Linked DNA regions of Idiomarina loihiensis L2TR. The protein of the gene in region 1 binds, or shares a complex with, the protein of each later gene. Links are inferred from orthologs where the notes say so. Each region holds a gene or a part of one and is shown on either strand. Other genes may lie near its edges. The genes, in order: prc and nlpI.

What was found.
Region 2: the proteins of prc (region 1) and nlpI are in contact, whole or in part, in a solved structure (PDB 5WQL), measured with the Escherichia coli proteins. The link is inferred for Idiomarina loihiensis L2TR from one-to-one orthologs.

The regions. Positions count from the first base shown.
Region 1 is NC_006512.1:1,358,876-1,366,530, reverse strand. What follows is about bases 1,735-4,699. They hold prc (carboxy terminal-processing peptidase), read right to left. Parts: upstream 4,264-4,699; coding sequence 2,206-4,263; downstream 1,735-2,205. Other genes in these bases: proQ (RNA chaperone ProQ), read right to left, coding at 4,273-4,699; IL_RS06550 (sodium-dependent transporter), read right to left, coding at 1,735-2,095. Also shown: Na+/H+ antiporter NhaC, read right to left, coding at 1-697; more of IL_RS06550, read right to left, coding at 710-1,734; more of proQ, read right to left, coding at 4,700-4,899; IL_RS06535 (hypothetical protein), read right to left, coding at 4,892-5,182; IL_RS06530 (GAF domain-containing protein), read right to left, coding at 5,184-5,657; IL_RS06525 (YeaC family protein), read right to left, coding at 5,654-5,953; IL_RS06520 (Zn-ribbon protein), read right to left, coding at 5,957-6,286; IL_RS06515 (alanine/glycine:cation symporter family protein), read right to left, coding at 6,417-7,655. UniProt on the Escherichia coli protein: Involved in the cleavage of a C-terminal peptide of 11 residues from the precursor form of penicillin-binding protein 3 (PBP3). May be involved in protection of the bacterium from thermal and osmotic stresses.
Region 2 is NC_006512.1:1,010,419-1,017,947, forward strand. Bases 4,691-7,529 are described here. They hold nlpI (lipoprotein NlpI), read right to left. Parts: upstream 6,633-7,529; coding sequence 5,748-6,632; downstream 4,691-5,747. Other genes in these bases: IL_RS04910 (hypothetical protein), read right to left, coding at 4,691-5,736; pnp (polyribonucleotide nucleotidyltransferase), read right to left, coding at 6,757-7,529. Also shown: mltB (lytic murein transglycosylase B), read left to right, coding at 1-227; IL_RS04880 (septal ring lytic transglycosylase RlpA family protein), read left to right, coding at 214-1,041; IL_RS04885 (D-alanyl-D-alanine carboxypeptidase family protein), read left to right, coding at 1,104-2,261; DUF493 family protein YbeD, read left to right, coding at 2,274-2,540; lipoyl(octanoyl) transferase LipB, read left to right, coding at 2,585-3,250; lipA (lipoyl synthase), read left to right, coding at 3,234-4,202; IL_RS04905 (MAPEG family protein), read left to right, coding at 4,219-4,611; more of IL_RS04910, read right to left, coding at 4,579-4,690. UniProt on the Escherichia coli protein: May be involved in cell division. May play a role in bacterial septation or regulation of cell wall degradation during cell division. Negatively controls the production of extracellular DNA (eDNA).

The DNA.
Region 1 (7,655 bases):
CCTGCATCAGTTCCAGACGCTGTAAACTAACGTTGGTATCGGTGTTAAGACCAAGAATTAAGAACAAGGCTATCGAGATAGCAAAAGCAGGTCCTGCGGTATACCCCATATAACGGATGTGAGCGAACAGTTCTGTTCCTGCGACGGCTGGTGCCAAGTTGGTGGTATCAGACAAAGGTGACATTTTATCACCAAAGTACGCTCCCGAAACTATTGCACCAGCAGCGATACCTGGCTCTAAGCCCATACCGGAAGCTACTCCCATTAATGCTACACCAATGGTCGCTGCGGTTGTCCAGGAACTTCCGATAGATAGCGCTACTACACCACAAATAATACAACTTGCCGCATAGAATAAGCTTGGGTTTAGCAGTTCCAGACCAAAGTAAATTAATGTTGGAACGGTACCTGACAACAACCAGGTACCAATTAACGAACCGACAGCAAGAATGATTAACATTGCGCCCAGGGCTACAGAAATCCCCTCGGTTATGCCCTCTTCTATTTGTTGCCAGCTAAAGCCGTTTTTAAAACCTATGATGACAGCAATACCGGCCGCCACTAACAAGGCTATCTGATTGGGTCCATAAGAAGAGTCTTCGCCAAATAAATAAACCGACGAGGACAACATTCCGATTAGCGCAAGTAAAGGAATCAGCGCCTGTAATAAACTGGGTGCTTTTGTTTTATGACTCATTAATTATTCAACCTAAAGTTTTATAAAGCCGATCAGCTGTAAAAAAATAATAATGATAGCGACTGGAGAAATATATTTAACGCACAGTAGCCAGACATCGAAAATGCCCTTTTTTGTATCCAGTTCGTCTTTCGTGAACTCCGAACGCATTACCCAGCCCGCTAATAGCGCGAGCAGAAGGCCGCCTAGCGGGAGCAGTAAGCTCGACGTTAAAACGTCAATAATATCAAAGAGTGATTCAATTGGCTTACCTAACCACTCGGAGTCTAACTGAGCCCAGCCGGAGCCGGCAAACGAATGGATAGTCAACTGTCCCAGAAGCCATAGCACTCCGCCAGAAACTAAGGTTGCCGGCCAACGGCTTAAGGAAAATTTTTCTGAAACAAAGGCAACCGATGATTCAATCATGGCGATAGCGGAAGTAAACGCCGCAATAACCAGCATAATGAAGAATACGGTTCCAACAAAGCCTCCGGCAGGCATTTCACTGAAAGCTAAAGGCAAGGTAGTAAAGATAAGACCCGGGCCTTCACTTGGCGTTAAACCATAACCGAACACCAGAGGAAATATTGCCAGCCCCGCTAACAGCGCGACAAAGGTATCAATAACAGCAATCCATACACTGGTTTGTACTATAGAGGTTTCTCGCGGTAAGTAAGCGCCGTACATAATCACAACGCCAGAAGCTAGCCCCAAAGTGAAAAAAGAGTGGCCTAGCGCGACCATTACGCCGTTAACTGTCAACTTGCTGAAATCAGGTTCAAACATAAAGCTAACAGCCGAGGAAAAATCACCGATGCTGCCAGAATAAACAGCAATGCAAACCAGCAACACAATCATGCAGGGAAGTAAGAAGCGTACTGACCTTTCCAGACCATTTTTAACCCCGTTGCCAACCACTAGAATGGTAGCGATAACAACCAAGCTGTGCCAGATCATCAATTCTCCGGGCGACGCCTGCAGTGCGTCAAAAGTTTTACCTATGTCCTCGGCAGAAGCTTTGGTAAACACTCCTTGCGCGGCTTTAAAGACATAAGCCAGCGCCCAGCCGGCTATAACCGCATAGAAACTTAACACCAGATAACCGGTCAACATTCCCAGCCAACCTGCAACTTGCCATGCGGGATGCTTACCCGACTCTAATGCGACCGATTTGGCTGCATAGCCTGGTGAGTGTCGGCCACGGCGACCAATAATCACCTCGGCCATCATAATTGGAATGCCAATGGCTAAAATACAAAGCAGGTACACCAGAACAAAGGCACCGCCTCCGTTCTCGCCCATCACGTAGGGAAACTTCCAAATATTGCCTAAACCAACAGCTGCTGCTGAAGAGGCCAGTATAAAACTTAACCGACTTGACCATCGGCTTGATATCGCCTGATTATTTGTTGTCATTATTATTAATCGTTTGTGTTCAGTAACGCGCTATATGACCACAAAACTGGGGTCTATGACAAGCGCACAAAAAAATACCGCCGTAAAGGCGGTATTTTTAAAAGGTCAATTTAATTCGAGGCAAGTTGATTTTTATCAATGAAATCAAATGCAACCAAAGCGGCTTGATCGAGGAAGGGATCTACCTCGGTAAATTCATCGGGAGCGTCTTCAACGTTCTCGATTGGCTCTTTTCCCGCACGTTTCAGGCGTTCGTTAACTCGCTCAAGTTGCTTAGCTTTTTGCTGCTCTTGTTTCTTTTCACGCTCAGTTAACACCAAGCTGACCCATGTTTTATCTTTCTCTTCTCTATAACGTTCTATTTCTTCAAATATGTAAGAAAATTCTGGGTCATCTTCAATTCTCTGATTTAACTGCTGTTGCAAATCTTTTACTTCAGCACTGTTAATTTCACCAACGGGACTATAACTCGCCTTATCTATTTTATCCCAGGGTAACGCGTTGTCTTCTTTGCTTTCACCCCAGTCTGAAGCTTCAACAAACGAAGGGAAAACAACGTCTGGCTGAACACCTCTTAACTGTGTACTGCCACCATCTATGCGGTAGAATTTCGCAATGGTATATTGAACGCTGCCTAGTGGCTTATCGTAGAAATCGAAGCGCCGGGCAAGTCCTCGATGTTGTTGCACAGTACCTTTCCCAAAGGTATTTTCACCTATTATTAAGGCACGTTCATAATCCTGCATGGCCGCGGCAAAAATTTCAGACGCTGAAGCACTGTAACGGTCAACCATAACGAACAATGGCCCGTCATAGTAGGTTTTACCGTCTTTGTCTTCACTGACATCGACACGCCCGCGCCCGTCACTCACCTGAACTACTGGGCCTTTATCAATAAATAGTCCGCTCAAACCAATAGCTTCGGTTAAAGCACCGCCACCATTACCGCGCAAATCAATCACTAAGCCTTCTACTTTCTGGCTTTCTAAATCCTCAATCAGCTTTTTGACATCAGCTGTTAGGTTATTGTAGAACCCAGGAATTTCGATAACACCAAGACGACGCCCTTTATAAGGCCCCTCTTCGAACTCTTTGACTTCGGCTTTTGCTGCACGATCCTCCAGTTTGACCTTGTCGCGGACAATTTCAACTTCACTTGGAGTGCCGCCGGCACCTTGGCTGGCTTTTAAAACCTGCAAACGGACGGTTGTTCCTTTGGGTCCTTTAATTAACTCAACGACATCGTCCAGACGCATGCCAATGATGTCAACAAACTCCTCTTCATCCTCGCCGGAGCCTTGGCCTACAGCTATGATCTTATCTTCTGGAGAAAGCTCATCGGTTTTATCCGCAGGACCGCCTGGGACTAAACTGCGAATTATTGTGTAATCGTATTCTGACTGAAGTACTGCGCCAATTCCTTCCAGTTCGAGATTCATATTTTGCTGAAATCGCTCTGAGTTGGAAGGCGATAGGTAACTTGTATGCGGCTCAACTGAACGGGCAAACGCGTTCATAACGGTTTGAAAAACATCTTCGCTTTTCGATTTTGTCAGTCGATTTAATGCACTGTTATAACGCTTGCCGAGTGTCTCAACTATCTCTGGCCACTCTTTACCGGCCAGTTTCAAATTAAGCGCATCGTATTTAACACGGTTTTGCCAAAGCTCGTCCAACTCTTCTTTGGACTCCGCCCAATCAGCATCTTCACGATCGTAGTAGTACTTGTCACCCTCAACCGAAAAATCCATGGGCTTGTCTTCATCCAATATAGAAAGCGCATACTCGTAACGCTGAAAACGTCGCTCAAGACTTTTCTGATAAATGTCGTAAGCAACATCAAGCTCCCCCCGTTTCAGCATGTCATCAAACAAATGACGATACTCCTGGGCGGCTTCTATATCCTCTTTCAGAAGAAACATTTTGCTGTAATCCAGCAAGTCAAAGTAGCGCTCATGAATTTGCTCAGATAACTCGTTATCCAGCGTCAAACTACTGAAATGATAACGGGTAAAATAGGACGCAATACGCTCACTGGCTGTATCATGCTGAGCTTCCTGCTCTAACTCTGGTAATTCACTGATCTTGTGCTCTGGCGGTATGGCAACCGCAACAGGAACAACACACATCAGTGCCAATGCACATTTCTTTACAGCCCAGTGTTTCATTGACTACTCCTAAGCGCGCAGAAAAATCTTATCTGCTTTTACTTTCATAATTAAACCGTTTTGCAACTGAACTTGAACGTCGTCCTTGTCCAGCTCTAAAACTGTTGCTGACATGGGGGTGTTCCCCGCTTTTACCTGAACCTGTTGACCAACAGAAAGCTTGTTGAGTTCCACATCAGCCAATTTAACTTTTGGTTTGGCCGGTTTTTTTGCGGTTTTCGGTTTAGCTTTTGCTGTATTTTCAGGTTTATCTTTAGCCGGAGCTTTTTTAGCGGCAGCCTTGTTGGTTGCTTTGTTTTTCTCTGCAACTTTAGCTTTAGATTCTTTTAAAGTCTCTTGTGCATGCTGCTGATGTTCTTCTGTAACAGCTTCTACCTGCTCGCCGTCTAAATTCACTCGCTGAGCACCCGTTTTAACGCTGTATAGATACCGCCAGCTATTGGTGTAATGGCGCAGAGCCGTTCTTAAACGTGTTTTACTTACTTTGTCATCGTCCTCAAGGCGTTTCGCCAAATCCTCAAAAATACCAATTTTTAAAGGTTTGGCATCGCCTTTAATAGTAAAACAGTCTGGAAACTGTTCGGCTAAATAGGCAATGACATCTTTACTTTTCGTCAGCTTTTCAGGTTCACTCATTCCATTCTTCTTCCTGTTCGCGGACAACTTTCATTAAGTTTCGAACATAGTCGTCCATTTCATCAAATGACAAATCTAGCAATGCAGGCTCTTCAATCCAGTCGTACAAAGTACGGCGAACCATTTCTTCAAGCTGCTCTGTTGTATCGTCATCCTCTCGTAATGCATTAATAAGATGCAGCATTTCATTTATTTTATCAGCGGCTTCTTCTTCATGCTCTTCAAAGAAAATAACATCTTGTTTGGTTACTAAATAACTGTGAATATCGAATTCAACAAACATATTATGACTGCAACCCTTGCCAATTCAGAGTTTGGCAGTAGTCAGCAATAGCCTGAATGGCTTTTGCGTCTTCTTCACTAAAGCGCCCCACCGACGGGCTATCGACATCCAGTACCGCAACGGTTTTACCATTAACGACTATAGGTGCAACAACTTCACTGTTTGATGCTGAGTCACAAGCTATATGCCCGGCAAATTGGTGAACATCTTCAACTCTCTGGCAGGTTTGGGTTTCTGCAGCAACGCCGCAAACGCCCTTGCCAAAAGGAATACGAACACAAGCGACGCGGCCCTGAAAAGGACCTAACACCAACTCGTTATCGGAACGGGTAAGGTAGAAACCTAGCCAGTTAATGTCTTCAATGTGCTCATAGAGTAGCGCAGAGATATTCGCAAGATTTGCAATTAAATCGGGCTCACCTTCTGTTAAGGCCCGGCTTTGGGCTAATAAGTCAGAATACAGCTGAGAGCTCATAATTCGCCTTCTTGTTGGTCGAGTTTGAAACGAGCAATTTGTTCGCCAGAGTCAGTTTTGAACTCCTCTTTTAATTGCCGTTTGGTTTTCGTAATTATTTCGCCGTTAGCACCAATAGTAAAAGCTTCCTCTGTGCTGGCATATCTAGCCTGATAAGCCATAACCAATTGAATGGAGTTTTCACGTTGCTCATCAGTTAAACGATTACCATCTGGCCATTTACCGGTTTCAACCGCCTGAACCAGACGCTCGTAAATGTCCTGATTCATACTTTTAATTAAATCGTCGAATTGCATAGTTTACCGCTTTTTCTTTTTTAAAAAGACAAGCTGCACGCGGTTGATTATAAACCAAACTAATCCCCCGACCATTAAGCCAACGGCAACGCTGTATTGCCAAGTTTTTGGCATGGGTTGCTGAAGGAATAAATAAGTAAAAGCGGCTATCGATATCAGTAAGGCGAGCATTGAACGGGAAACCAGCTTATCGGATTTTTCCTGCTTTATCCGTATGGCTTCACGCTCTATATCATCTTTAGACTGACCAGCCAGAACAAACTGGCAATGCGGGCACTCTTTTACTTTGCTTGAAATTCGCTTATTACACGAAGGACATTGTGTTAACGCCATAAACTACCTATCTCTTATGTAGTCCTTGCAATATAAGGCTTTTGCTCTCAATTTCAAGCATTGCGAGGGAATAAAAAATAAAACGGCCAACTTTAAGTTGACCGTTTTGCTTTAATTGATGCTTATTCTATTACTTTTTCTTGTCGGCATCACCAAAGTCTTTCCAATAAGACTTAACCGTTGATTTCATTTCCCGGTGCAGCAAAATCATACCTAGTAAGTTAGGTAATGTCATTAAGACAATAGCGACAGCAGAAGCTGTCCAAACTAAGGTGGTATCTGCAAATGACGCCCAGAAAAAGCCTGCGACATAAAGTATACGGTAAGGCATAACACCCTTTTGGCCGACCAGATAAACAACCGCCCTGTCACCGTAATAAGACCAGGCAATAGCCGTTGAAAAGGCAAACATCAATAAGGTAATAGGAATAATGTACTGCCCATAGTCTCCGAAATACCCATTAGCAAAAGCCAGTGAGGTTAGAGCTGCGGAATGCACTAGTGATTTTCCGACAACTTCGATGTCTTCTTTAATCAAGTTGCCATTTTCAATTTTCACCTGACCATTGTAAGCATCTTCTCCGGCAATAATGAAACGCACGTCTTCAGCAACCGAGCGCGCATGCAAAATAGTGATTTCACCATCAGTCTGCGCCTTACCATCAACAACATTCAGCGTACCCGAATAGCGTTTGATTTCAGTGTCGTCGTAGTCGTTCAGGTATCTGTAAAGCTCCTGGCGATCTTCTTTGTCAACGTCATTGTACTCACCAACAACGAAGTCCAGATCGCTTCTGGCAAAGTTATTTTCAAACTTCTCAGTCCAAACTCCGGAAGACAGAATAACCAGACCGGTTAAGGTACAGATTAGGATGGTATCCAGGAAAGGCTCAAGAATTGAAACCAAACCTTCAGCAACAGGATCTTTGGCTTTAGCTGATGCGTGTGCAATTGGAGCAGAACCCTGGCCCGCTTCGTTCGAGAATAAGCCACGGTTTACACCACGGTTAAACGCATAGGCGAAGCTGGCGCCAAGGAAGCCGCCTGCCGCCGCTGAACCGGTGAAAGCGTCAGTGAAAATAGAAACGAAAGATGAGCCTATATTATCGATATTGAAGAAAATAACGCTCAAAGAACCAATGACATAAACAATTCCCATAATAGGAACAATTTTCGAGGTAACCGCTGCTATTCGCTTGATGCCACCAATAATGACCATTGCCAGTAAAATAGAGAGGATAGCCCCTGTCCAGACCGGATCAATTGAGAAAGTCTGTTCCATTGACTGCGCAATGTTATTAATTTGCGGCATATTTCCGGTGCCAAAGGAACTAACAATAGTCGCAATGGCAAAGATAACCGCTAACCA
Region 2 (7,529 bases), 350 kb from region 1 along the record:
CCAATACCACGCGTTCCGAAATTAAGCGTAAAGGCTATGAACTTCCGCAGCATAAGGCGGTTAATAATGGTACCGAGGTCAGAGTATTTGAGTTTGAAACAGAAAACGCTCATGAATACTGGCTGGGATACGACAACTTCTATGTGATTACCCGGTATAACCACAGTCCACTTTACGCGATGGCTGTCTACCAGTTTAGCGAGCAACTGAAAAATGAAGTGCAGTAATTTATCCACCTTAATGCTGAGCGTGTTTTTGCTCAGTAGTTGCTCCAGCGGTCCCTCCGGCCGATACTCTCAGCATGAAGACAGTGCTCCGACTCGTTTACCTACTGAGTCGGAGTTACGCAGTGCCGTTCCCGTACATGAGCCTATCAGTCCTCAGGGGAATCGGGACTATCGGGTCTTAGGCAATAATTATGAGGTAATGGACAGTGCGGTAGGGTATGTCGAGGAAGGTTATGCCTCCTGGTATGGAAATAAATTTCATGGGCATCTGACTTCGAATGGTGAATATTATGATATGTACAGTATGTCAGCGGCTCATACCCGGTTACCTCTGCCTACTTATGTAAAAGTCACTAACTTGAACAACGACCGTACCGTCACTGTTAGAGTAAATGATCGCGGGCCATTCCATCCTGAACGTATTATCGACTTGTCATTTGCGGCGGCTTATAAGTTGGGTATGTTGGATAGTGGTACAGCCCCGGTTAGAGTTGAAGCCATTAATTTAAAAACGCCAATGCGAGTCGAAGATCAGTCTGCCCCGGGAAGCCAATCGAATTATCATATTCAATTGGTGGCTTCATCAGATATTAACCGTTTATCGCAGTTAAAACGCAACCTGCCGCCCAAGTTCCAGGAAATTGCAACTACAGAGAAAACGGATGGTCTACATAAATTAATGCTGGGTCCGGTTTCAGAACAGAAAAGCTACGATTTACTCGAGCAAATACGATCTTCCGGATACCCTCAAGCTTTTCGCGTAAAGGCGGCGCAAAGTCAGACGGATACTCCTGACGCTGTGCAACAAAACTGATATAATTCGGCCTCTTTACGCATTTGATTCACTTTTTGACCGATAAGATAAAGATAATCCCAATGAAAAAAATTTGTCACCTTTTTACTGCCGTAACCCTATTATTCAGCTCAGCAAGCTTCGCCGCTCAGTCATTAGTTCCCGATGCGCCGTCGGTTAATGCGAAAGCCTATATTCTTATCGATCACACTACTGGCAAAGTGTTAGCAGAAAATAATTCCCGTGAAAGCCTGCCCCCGGCCAGCCTGACCAAAATGATGACCAGCTATATTATTGGTAAAGAAATGCTAGCTGGCCGCATTAGCGAGAAGGATATTGTTACTGTAAGCGAAAATGCCTGGGCCAAAAACTTCCCTGAGTCATCCAAAATGTTTATCGAAGTTGGCAAAGAGGTCAGTGTTAAAGAGTTAAACCGTGGCATCATTATTTCCTCTGGTAACGACGCCTGTGTTGCAATGGCTGAACATATTGCGGGAAGCGAAGACGCTTTCGCTGGGTTAATGAATAATTATGCTGAACAAATAGGCATGAAGGACAGTCACTTTGCGAACAGTCACGGGCTGCCTGATTCTGAGCAATACGTCTCCGCCCGTGATATGGCCACGTTAGCAAGTGCTTTAATAAATGAGACTCCTGACGAATATAAACTCTACTCAGAAAAGTCTTTTACCTACAATAATATTAAGCAATACAATCGCAACTCATTGCTATGGGATCGGAGCTTGAACGTCGATGGCATTAAAACCGGCCATACTAATGAAGCGGGTTATAGCTTGGTTTCTTCCGCCGTTGAAGACGGAACCCGATTAATTGCTGTGGTTATGGGAACTAACAGTGAACAAGCGCGTAAAGTTGAAAGCAAAAAACTGCTTAACTACGGATTCCGTTATTTCGAAACCGTAAAAGCATATTCTGCCGGCGAAAGCTTCATTTCCCAACGTATTTGGGGTGGAGATTTAGATGAAGTCGAGCTGGGTATTAGTGAAGATGTCGTTATCACCTTACCTAAAGGTCAACGTGATAAATTAAAAGCTAACTTTGAGCTTGATGAGCAGCTACAGGCACCGCTTTCCAAAGGTCAGCATGTAGGCACAGTTTACCTTCAGCTAAATGGCGAAGATGTAGCTTCATTTCCGCTGGTAACCTTACAAGCTGTCGAAGAAGGTGGATTCTTCAAGAAGATGATGGACTATATAAAACAGCAGTTTACTGAAGAATAAAGGTTTAGATAGATGCAAAAAACTCGTTTTGACGAACTGGTCGATTTCCCCTGTCACTTTACTTTTAAAGTGATGGGGGTTGCTAGTGACAGCCTTCCTGATCAGGTTGTGGAAGTTTTACAAGAGCATGCTCCGGGCGACTACAGTCCTTCCGTAAAGCCCAGCAGCAAAGGCAACTACCACTCAATTTCTGTTGCTGTGCGTGTCGAAAGCCAGCAGCATATCGAAATATTGTATCGTTCACTCTCAGATATCGAGGACGTTCGCTACGTTCTGTAGCGGCAGGACTAGCCGTTGTTGCTGACAAACGTTATAATGGCGGCATGAACGATACCCTAATTATCCGTGAATTGGGCAGGCAGCCATACGAACCCGTATGGCATGCTATGCAAGAATTCACTGACCAACGCGACGAACATACTGCCGACGAGCTGTGGGTGGTCGAGCACGATCCCGTATTCACTCAAGGACAGGCGGGAAAAGCTGAGCATATTCTCGCTCCGGGTGATATTCCGGTTATCCAGGTCGACAGAGGCGGACAGGTTACCTATCACGGTCCGGGTCAGCTCGTTATTTATTTCCTTCTTAATATCCGTCGTCTTAATTATGGTGTCCGTCAACTCGTTAACCACATTGAAAACACCGTCATTGAAACCCTTTCCGACTACGAAATTGATGCCAAAGCGCGTCGAGACGCTCCTGGAGTTTATGTCGATACAGATAAAATTTGCTCTCTGGGACTGCGTATTCGTAAAGGCTGTTCTTTCCACGGATTGGCCTTGAACGTCAATATGGATATGGAACCTTTTTCCCGAATAAACCCTTGTGGTCTTTCGGGCATAAAAATGATTCAAACTAAGGATCTCAATGGTCCTGATAGCTTTAGTGAAGCGGCTGATGCAGTGATAAAACACTTTACCAGCTCTCTTTCCTACAGCAACATTCTTCAACAAACGGGACTCGCTCAAGATTATGTCAAAGCCAGTTAGAGTTGAACCTGGTGTCAAAATGCGTGACGCCGATAAAATGGCACTGATACCAGTACAAATTATTCCCACCGAACGCGATCAGATGTTGCGTAAGCCGTCGTGGCTGAAGGTGAAGTTACCTTCTTCAACTGAGCGTATTGATGAAATTAAGCAAGCAATGCGCAGCCATGGTTTGCACTCTGTTTGTGAGGAAGCATCCTGTCCAAATTTACCGGAATGTTTTAATCACGGTACAGCCAGTTTTATGATCCTGGGCGACATTTGTACACGTCGTTGCCCATTCTGTGACGTTGCTCACGGTCGCCCTCTTCCTCCCGATCCGGAAGAAGCTGAAAAGCTGGGCAAAACCATCCGCGACATGAAAGTGAAGTATGTCGTAATTACATCGGTTGACCGTGATGATTTACGCGACGGCGGTGCTCAGCACTTTGCGGACTGTATTCGTGAAATTCGTGAGCACAGTGAGAACAACATTCAGGTAGAAGTGCTGGTACCGGATTTTCGTGGTCGTATGCAGGTTGCGATCGATATTCTCAAAGGCGAGGCGCCTGACGTATTTAACCACAACCTTGAGACCGTGCCACGCCTGTATAAGGCAGCTCGTCCTGGTGCAAATTACCAGTGGTCTTTAGACTTGCTGCAAAAATACAAAGAAGTTCGGCCGGATATCCGGACTAAGTCGGGACTTATGGTCGGCCTTGGCGAAACCAAAGAAGAAATACTGGAAGTCATGAAAGATCTTCGTGCGCACGATGTCGACATGTTGACTATCGGACAGTATTTGCAGCCTAGCCGCCACCATATTCCGGTAGCACGCTACGTGCACCCCGACGAGTTTGAAGAGCTGCGTGTTGCTGGTGTTGAAATGGGCTTTAGCCACATTGCCAGTGGGCCACTCGTACGCTCGTCTTATCATGCTGATTTACAGGCAGCAGGCGAAACCGTACGTTAATTAAGGAATAGTGACCGTGAGCCTTTTATTGTGGTGTTTACTCATTGCCGGAGTCTTGCCAATTTTGGCTAAGGCACCTGTGGTTTACTTTCAGAACCGCGATAACGGTTATGACAATAAACACCCCAGAGCTCAACAGCAACGGTTACTTGGGCGTGGAGCCCGGGCCGTTGCCGGTCACTATAATGCCTATGAAGCTTTCCCATTATTTGCCGCAGCAGTATTGGCAGCCCTAGCAACTTCTCAGATCACCGACCGAATTGAATTTTTAAGCATTTCTTTTATTGTACTTAGAGTGCTCTATCACATTGCTTATTTAAGCAACTATGACAAACTTCGTTCACTTATTTGGTTTCTGGCAACACTCTGCCCAGTGCTAATTCTGGCGCAAGTCGCTATTAGCGTCTAAATCAAAAGCGTTAGTTTTTTGCTCCAGCAATCTTAAGTAGAGTTCTGGCCATAGTTTGGTGTCGTGACGCTCCATAGCGGTTCTAGTATTAACAGGGCGCCATGCTTGTCTGTCATCTATAGCGTTACAGGTATCCGCTTTAAAAAGGCCGACAACGGCTTCCCCAGAGCTCCCTAAACGCCACTTCCCTTGCTTCTTAATCGCAATATCTTGCCAGGAACTCAGTTCATCTTTCCACGGTAGCCTTTTATAAATCGCTTTAATTTTCCGTGCCGAATACTCGTTATGAGCTTCTGTCACAATAATATTCAAGCTGTCATGGTCGTAGTAGCCATAACAGAAATTTTGAGCAAGTGCGTCTGACATTTCGTATTCATCAGCGAACCCCATCCAGTGTCCTAGCTCATGTTGAATAACCGCTTCTGAACTGTCAGCCGTTAAAGTCAGTGTCTGACTATTGGCACTGGCAATGCCTTCTTCGGCTAATATTACCTGCCTATCAAAACTTTTTTCAAAATGACAATTTGCCCGTTTTCTCTGTGTATCGGTTACACAAGATAAGTTTTCGTCCAAAGTAAAGCTAACGCACCAATTCTGAGTATCAAAAGGTGTATTTTTTACCGCGGACAAAAAGTTAAGATAGCGTCGCTTTTCGCCAGAGTCAGCAGCAACAACATTGATTTCCATATTGCATTGCGCGCTAGGCTTATAGCGTTCAATCAGTCCAAACTGACTCTGTAACCAGGAGTCTTTCGAGTTTACCCAGCGATGCACCCATTCGTGCATAGAAATGTTCTGATCGGCTAGCTCAGCGGTAGCCACCTGCCTTTGAGCCACAGGGTCGCCAGCATCAGCAGCCAGAGCAAGCCAAGCGTCACTTGTCGCTGGAAATTCGTTAATTAAACTTTCTATGGCTGGAAAGTAATGCTGCTTTGCCGACCGCTGCCACCAATAATAAGCAGCGGTACGATTATTCAGTGCCCAGTGGTGATTCGCCAGTTGATGTTGTGCCTTGGCATTGCCCTGATGCGCGAGACTGCTGCGCTCTTGCTGTTGGTTATAAACCTGATGAGACCATCCAGTTAAAGCCAGCAGAAACAACACAATTAAGAGTCTGGTTTTCACTCCTTTTCTCTTTAGCGACTGAGTAAGGATTCACGAATACGGTTTAGCTCAACTGACGCATATCGGTGTTCAACAAAACCATATACATTGGTCATTAAAGCCAATTTAAAGTAGTTAACAGCCTGCAATTGCTCTCCTTCCATTTGCATGTACTTGCCAAGATAAAAATAGGCTTCACACAAACGTTCAGTCAGCTTTTCCGATTCCCCTAAGTTACGGGTCATACGTTGTAAAAACGCTTCTTCAGAAAGTTTGCCTGCATACAGTTGTACAATCTGATACCCCCAGTCGGATTTACTCAGTTTCTCAGCGTTTTGCTCAAGGCTTTTTTGTGCCAACGCGGCATCATTTTCATGTTCGGCGAGAAACAGCCAAATAACGCGGTAAGGATCATCGGGTTCTCTTTCCAGATGGTATTTTAAGTCTTCCTGAGAAAGTTTCGTTCTGGCATCATAATACTCGGCTATACCCCGGTTCAAATAGGCATAACGGTGCTCAGGGTTGAGTTCAATTGCTGAATCAAAAGCCTCATAAGCGTAATCAAACTCCTCTAGTTGCGTATATTGAATACCTAAGAAATTATACGCATCGGCCAACCTCGGGTTATATTCTAAAGCTCGGGTAAAATCCATTCTCGCAAGAGTTCTCAAGCCAACGGCGTCGTATAACGCACCGCGGCGGTAATATAGCTCTCCGCGCTGTTCCTCAGTTAAATTTTCTCTTAGCATCTGCCCTATGCGTGCCAGCTCAATCTCATAACGAAACTCTGCGCTTTCAGGCTCTGCAAGTACCACGGTATCAGGTAACTGATTAAATGAACTTTGCGAGGCACACCCCGTCATGACGCCTAATAACAACAAAGCTCCCATGAACCTAACACTTCTGCGCTCTTGCATAATTTTATCCTTAAATATACATTCGCCCCTATTACAGCACACTCAACGCCATTCAGGCAAAAAGCAGATATAAAAAAACCCCGTTCACACGGGGTTTTTAACAAAGCTGAGAAAATCTTTACGATTACTCTTCGCTTTTGTTTTCTTCTTCAGCTGCTGGCTCTGCCGGCGCTTCAGGTGCTGGTTCTTCTTTTTTCTCAGCCGCTTCTTTCATGCTTAAACGTACGCGACCCTGACGGTCAATTTCCAGTACTTTAACCGGAACAACATCACCAACTTTCAGGTATTCATTTACGTCGTTAACACGTTCTTCTGCAATTTGAGAAATGTGAACTAAGCCATCTTTACCGGGCAGAACAGTAACAAAGGCACCAAAGTCTACGATACGTGCTACTTTACCCTGGTAAATTTTGCCAACTTCAACGTTAGCCGTTAGCTGTTTGATTTTCTCAATAGCGGCGTCAGCATCAGCCTGGTCGCTGGCTGCAACTTTGATAGTACCATCATCACCAATCTCAATGTTGGTATTAGTTGACTCAGTCAGCTCGCGAATAACCGCTCCGCCTTTACCGATAACGTCTTTGATCTTGTCCTGATCAATTTTGATGGTGGTAAAGCGAGGTGCATAAGTAGACAGTTCTTCACGGTGACCGCCAATAGCTTCGTCCATCACTTTCAGAATGTGTAAGCGAGCTGATTTAGCCTGCGCTAAGGCACTTTCCATGATGTCGCGAGTAATGCCGTCAATTTTAATGTCCATTTGCAGCGCAGTAATACCATCAGTGTTACCCGCTACTTTAAAGTCCATATCACCTAAGTGATCTTCATCACCAAGAATATCAGACAGAACAACATGCTTGTCGCCTTCTTTAACCAAGCCCATAGCAATACCCGCTA